One region of the Mesorhizobium sp. WSM4976 genome, then DNA from elsewhere that is predicted to be linked to it. Evidence: predicted binding sites of a transcription regulator. Region 1 holds the regulator's gene; the other holds the start of a gene.

Region 1 (3,220 bases):
AGCCTCTCCGGCGGCCAGCAGCAGCGCCTTTGCATCGCCCGCACCGTGGCGGTGAAGCCGGAGGTCATCCTGCTCGACGAACCGGCTTCGGCGCTCGATCCGCTCTCGACCGCCAAGATCGAGGAACTGATCGACGAATTGCAGGCCGACTACACGATCGTCATCGTCACCCACAACATGCAGCAGGCGGCGCGCGTGTCACGGCAGACGGCGTTCATGTATCTGGGCGAGCTGGTGGAATTCGACCGGACCGAGAAGATCTTCACCTCGCCCCGCGAGAAGCGCACCCAGGACTACATCACCGGCCGCTTCGGCTGAGTTCATACGAGGACAAAATCATGGCCGAACATACCGTCGCCTCCTTCGACGAGGATCTGAGGCAGATCAGCCGGCTCATCACCGACATGGGCGATCTCGCCGGCTCCATGGTCGGCGGCTCGACCAGGGCCCTGCTCGAAAGCGACAATGCGCTGGCGCAGCGCGTCGTCTCCGACGATGCCATCATGGATGCGCGTCAGCGCGAGCTTGACGACCGCGCCATCACGCTGATCGCCAAGCGCCAACCGATGGCGGACGATCTTCGCCACGTGGTCGGCTCGATCCGCATGGCGGGCGACCTCGAACGCATCGGCGATCTCGCCAAGAACATCGCCAAGCGCGTCGGGTCGGTCGGCGTCAGCACCGCCCCGCGCGACCTCACGCATTCGATCGATTCCATGGCGCAGCTGGTGCTGATCCAGGTCCAGGGCGTGATCCAGGAATATACGGTGGGCGATGCCGCGGCGCTGGCCAAGCTTCGCAACGATGACGAACGCATCGACGTCAAATACACCTCGGTGTTCCGCGAGCTGTTGACCTACATGATGGAAGACCCGCGCAACATCACCCCTTGCACGCATCTTCTATTCTGCGCCAAGAATCTCGAACGCATCGGCGACCATGTGACCAACATCGCCGAGAACGCCTATTATGTGCTGACCGGCACGCAATTGCCCGCCAACCGTCCGAAGCAGGACGAGACGGCAATGTCGGCGCCGGCCGCCTGAGGGAAAAGGTTACCCCGATGATCGCGCCACGCATCATGGTGGTGGAGGACGAGGAGCCGCTGGGGGTGCTGCTCCGCTACAATCTCGAATCCGAGGGTTACCAGGTGGAAGTGGTGACCCGCGGCGACGAGGCCGAAATCCGCCTTCAGGAAAACGTTCCCGACCTGCTCGTGCTCGACTGGATGGTGCCGGCGGTCTCAGGCATCGAGCTCTGCCGGCGTCTCAGGATGCGGCCCGAAACCGAGCGGCTGCCGATCATCATGCTGACAGCGCGCGGTGAAGAAAGCGATCGGGTTCGAGGTTTGTCCACCGGCGCCGACGACTATCTGGTCAAGCCGTTCTCGACGCCGGAGTTCATGGCGCGCGTCAAGGCGCTGCTGCGCCGCGCCAAGCCTGAGGTGCTGTCCAGCGTGCTCAAGGTCGGCGACATCGTGCTCGACCGCGAATCGCATCGCGTCTACCGCAAGAAGAGCGAGATCAGGCTCGGCCCGACCGAGTTCCGCCTGCTCGAATTCATGATGCGGCATCCCGGCCGCGTGTTCTCGCGCAGCCAACTGCTCGACAATGTCTGGGGCGAGACGATCTATATCGACGAGCGTACGGTGGACGTCCATGTCGGCCGCCTGCGCAAGGCCGTCAACAACGGCCGCATGCCGGACGTCATCCGCACCATTCGCGGGGCGGGTTACGCCATCCGCGAGGAGTAGGATACGGTGCCAAAGTGGTGACGGGGCAGGCACTTCCAGCATCCACGCTGGTGGGTAGCCGAGACGCTTGTGCGTCGTCAACCAACGGGCGGAGCAAGGAGCGCAGCGACTCGGCGCAGACCCGCGGATCCATGCTGCGGCTCGAAGCGTTGCGACGGTCCGGATTTTTCGCCGCTGCGCCCTACGATCAAGGTAACGGCACGGATTCCAGGGTCTCCGCGACGGAGCTTCGCTCCTGCTTCGCTCCGAAATGACGAAGCTCAAAGGCCTTCGCTGATCTCCGGCGAATCGGAAACGCGCTCAGGCCACGTTCTTCCCCGCCGCGTCAGTTCTCGCCTGGACGCCCGGCGCGAAAATCTCCTGGTCGACGAAGGTCAACGCGCGCATGGCGCAGCCTTCGCGGATCAGCGGCAGCTCGTTCGGCTCGGTGTCGAAGGAGATCGAGCTCGAGTGCTGGCCGCCGGCGGTCCGGGCGATCGCCTCCCTCAGCGCCGGCTCGATAAGGTCGAAGGCGGCCGCGCTGACGCCGACCATAGCGACAGGCGCAGGGTCGATAAGGGCGAACAGGCTGCCCAAACCGAAGCCCAGCGCCTCGCCGGCCCGGCGATAAGCCTCCCGCTCGGGGCCGTCCTCCTGCCGGGCCTTTGCAGCCAGCGCGCGCATGTCGGCGTCGCCGATGTCGATTGGCGCGGCGTCCTCGCTTATCCCCATGGCGCTGCGCCAGATCGCGTAATTGCCGGCATAGGCCTCGACGCAGCCGCGGCGCCCGCAGCGGCAAAGCGCGCCGCCCGGACGATGTATCATGTGGCCGAACTCGCCGCCGGAAGAATGCGTGCCGGTGAACAATTCGCCCTTCAGCACAAGGCCCATGCCGATGCCGTGCGAGAGCAGGATGGCGATGAAATTGTCGCGATAGCGCTCGGGAGCGCGCCATCGCAGTGCCACCGCCATCATGTTGCAGTCGTTCTCCATGGTGGCGGGGATGCCGAATTCCCTCTCCAGGATGTCGGCGAACGGAATGTCGGTCAGTGGCGTGATCGGCGACCACAGCATGGCGCGCGAGTGGGAATCGGTGATGCCTTGAATGCCCATTGCGATGCGGGCGACACTGCTCACGTCGAGGTCGGGATCCTGCAGGCGGCGCCGGACGATCGCCAGGCACTCGCCGATCAGCTCGTCGCGCGGCATGACAAGCGTGTCCAGGCGCCGCTGCTCCTCGGCGATCACCTGGCCGGCATAGTCAATGACGGCGACCGACAGGAAGTTCAGCGACAGCACCACGGTCAGCACCGCGGCGGCTTCAGGATTCAGCGCCAGGCCGATCTGCGGCCGGCCGCGTTTCAACGCCGTCGGTTCGCTGGCCTTGCTCTCGGTGAGAATGCCCTCCTGGATCAGGTCGGCGGAGATCGCCGAAATGGTCGAGTGGCTGAGACCGGTGGTGGCGGCAATTTCGGTCCGCGATGGCTG
Region 2 (3,220 bases), on a different contig from region 1:
TCCTGGCAGGAATTGCTGGCGCTGCTCGGCACCATCGAGCCGACGGAGTTGATCGACCCGACAGTGGGCACCGAGCGGCTGCTCTACCGGCTGTTCCACGAGCATGGCGTGCGCGTCTTCCGTGGTGTGCCGGTCGACGACCAGTGCTCCTGCTCGCGCGAGAAGATCCACGGCATCCTCCAGGGCTTCTCGGCTGAGGAGATCAAGGACTCGACCGAGGAGGGCGGCATCCATGTCGCCTGCGAGTTCTGCTCGACGCAATACGACTTCGACCCGGCCGAGTTCGCGGCGGAGTGAGAAAGGTCTGGTTCTTCTCCCCCGCTTTGCGGGGGCGAGGGACTCGAGCTTTTCAATTCACCGTCCGTCTTGTCCCCGGCATGTCGAGCGAAAATGCCGGAATGGCGATATCGAACGTCTCGCCTCGACCGTTGCGCATCGTGTAATGGCCGACCATGATGCCTGACGGTGTCGAGAGCGGGCAGCCTGACGTGTATTGATAGCTGTCGCCCGGATTGAGCTCAGGCTGGTCGCCGACGACGCCTGCGCCGCGCACCTCCTCGACCCGGCCCTGGCCGTCGGTGATGTGCCAATAGCGCGACAAAAGCTGCACGAATTCATCGGAGCGGTTGTCGATCGTCACCTGATAGCCCCAGACATAGCGGTTCTCGGACGGATCGGACCGGTCCTCCAGATAGAAGGGCCTGACCAGCACTTCGATGTTGCGCGTCACGGCGCGATACATGGGCCACTCCGGTTGCCGCTGCAGGGAAACATTTGTCACACGTCGCGGTTATTACGCAAAGCGGAAGTCCGCCTGTCAGCGTCAAAGCGCAGGTGCCGAAAAACAATGTCATTTAAGTGACACATGACAATGTTGGTGTGCGTAAAGCGTGCCGGGCGACTCGGGGTGCTCTGTCGACTGATGAGACGGCCGCATGCGGCCAAGAGCAATTCCAGGAAAAGTGTGAGCGGTTTTCCGTCTGGAATTGCGTGAAAACAAAGAGATAGAGTGACCAGATCTCGATGGAACTGACTATCGCAGCCGGCCTGGCTTCGTCAGCCCTTCTTCTCCCCAATCTCGCTAGCATCCTGCTCGCCGCGTCGCGGCTGAGGCGGCGGTATGTCATTGCGCCGCCCGCCGTCGCGCGGCCGCCGGTCTCGATCATCGTGCCGTCGCGCGGTGTCGAGCCGTTCACCGAAGAGACCTTGCAGCGCGCCTTCTCGCTCGATTGGCCGCGCTATGAGCTGATCTTCTGCGTGGCGCATCCCGAGGACCCGGTGGTGAGGCTTATCGATGCGGCGATCGCGCGCCACCCCAAGATTCCGGCGCGGCTCCTGATCGGCGACGACCGCATCAGCGCCAATCCCAAGCTCAACAACTGCGTCAAGGGCTGGCAGGCAGCGCGGCACGATTGGGTGATCCTCGCCGATTCCAACGTGTTGATGCCGAAGGACTATGTGCAGCACCTGATGGCGGCCTGGCGGCCAGATACGGGCCTCGTCTGCTCGACGCCGATTGGCTCGCGTCCGGATGGTTTTTGGGCCGAGGTCGAATGCGCCTTCCTCAACACGCTGCAGGCGCGCTGGCAGTATGCCGGCGAGGCGCTGGGCCTCGGCTTCGCCCAAGGCAAGAGCATGCTGTGGAACAAGCCGGTGCTGGACGCCAATGGGGGCATCCAGGCTTTGGCGGCCGAGATCGCCGAGGACGCGGCCGCCACCAAGCTGGTCAACAGCTTGGGCCTGCGCGTCAATCTCGTCGCATGCCCCTTCGAGCAGCCGCTCGGCCAGCGTACGCTCGCCGAGATATGGTCACGTCAGACGCGCTGGGCGCGGCTTCGGCGGGTGACATTCCCGCTGTTCTTCGCGCCCGAGATCCTGACCGGCGCCGCGATGCCGCTGCTGCTGGCGGTGATTGCCGCGGCAAGCGCCGGCGTCAGCCTTCCCACCACGGCTTTGTGCGTGCTGGCGATCGCCTACCTGCCGGAATGCCTGCTGGCCTTGGCCAAGGGCTGGTACCTGCCGCCGCGCAGCGTCACCGCGATGATCGTGCGCGACGTCATGCTGCCGGCCATCTGGGGGCGCGCCTGGTTCGGCGGTGCCGTCGAATGGCGTGGCAATGCGATGACCATACGCACCCGCGAGCTGACGGAGCTCGAGGAGATCGCCTGAAAGGTCTTGGTCGATCTTCGGCGGTATTGCAGGCTATTTGGCCCCCTTCAGCGCCTGCTCGATGTCCTCCAGGAGATCGTCGGTGTCCTCCAGCCCGACGGAGAGTCTGAGCGTGCCTGGCCCGATGCCGAGTTCGGCGCGTGCCTCGTCGCTCAGGTTCTTGTGCGTCGTCGTTGCCGGGTGGGTGATCAGGCTCTTGGCGTCGCCGAGATTGTTCGAGATCAGCACGATGTCGAGTGCGTTCTGGAAGGCGAAGGCCGCCTGCTTGCCGCCCTTGACGTCAAGGCAAATCAGCGTCGAGCCGCCCGACATTTGCTTCTTGACGACATCGGCCTGCGGGTGGTCGGCGCGGCCCGGATAGATGACGCGCGCAATCTCCGGCCTGCCGGCCAGGAAATCGGCGATCCTGCCGGCGCTCTCGGTCTGCTGGCGCACACGCAGCGGCAACGTCTCCAGGCCTTTGAGCAGCGTCCAGGCGTTGAAGGGCGACAGGCTCGGGCCGGTGTGGCGGAAATAGTCGTGCAGGTTCTCGTCGATCCATTTCTTGTCCGACAGGATGACGCCGCCGAGGCAGCGGCCTTGGCCGTCTATATGCTTGGTCGCCGAATAGACCACGACATGGGCGCCAAGCTGCAGCGGCTTCTGCTGCAGCGGCGTGGCAAAGACGTTGTCGACGACCACGCGCGCGCCGATCGAATTGGCGAGCTTGGCGACCGCAGCGATGTCGACCACTTCCAGCGTCGGATTGGTCGGGCTCTCCAGGAAGAACAGCTTGGTGTTCGGCCTGACAGCCTTTTCCCAGTTGGCAATGTCGGTGCCGTCAATCAGCGTCGACTGGATGCCATAGCGCGGCGCCAGCGTCTCCACCACCCACCGGCAGGAACCGAACAGCGCGCGCGCCGCCACGATATGGTCGCCGGCTTTCACGCTGCAGAGCAGCGCGGCGGAAACGGCGGCCATGCCGGAGGCGGTGGCGCGGGCATCCTCGGCACCTTCCAGCGCGCACATGCGCTTTTCGAACATGTCGACAGTCGGGTTGGCGTAACGCGAA

Evidence for each region. The regulator PhoB, encoded in region 1, activates phosphate uptake and scavenging genes when phosphate is short. The targets are predictions, from matches to a motif close to TGTCATNNANCTGTCAT.
Region 2: the regulator PhoB is predicted to act here: its motif matches at 849-865, upstream of P9272_RS00520 (ceramide glucosyltransferase).

The regions. Positions count from the first base shown of each region.
Region 1 is NZ_JARTVT010000021.1:123,100-126,319, reverse strand. Features, by position in the region: gene pstB (phosphate ABC transporter ATP-binding protein PstB) at 1-318, shown strand, start outside; gene phoU (phosphate signaling complex protein PhoU) at 339-1,046, shown strand; gene phoB (phosphate regulon transcriptional regulator PhoB) at 1,064-1,753, shown strand; gene P9272_RS24585 (ROK family protein) at 2,054-3,220, opposite strand, start outside.
Region 2 is NZ_JARTVT010000001.1:109,500-112,719, forward strand. Features, by position in the region: gene P9272_RS00510 (Hsp33 family molecular chaperone) at 1-297, shown strand, start outside; gene apaG (Co2+/Mg2+ efflux protein ApaG) at 350-742, opposite strand; gene P9272_RS00520 (ceramide glucosyltransferase) at 1,024-2,169, shown strand; gene P9272_RS00525 (O-succinylhomoserine sulfhydrylase) at 2,203-3,220, opposite strand, start outside.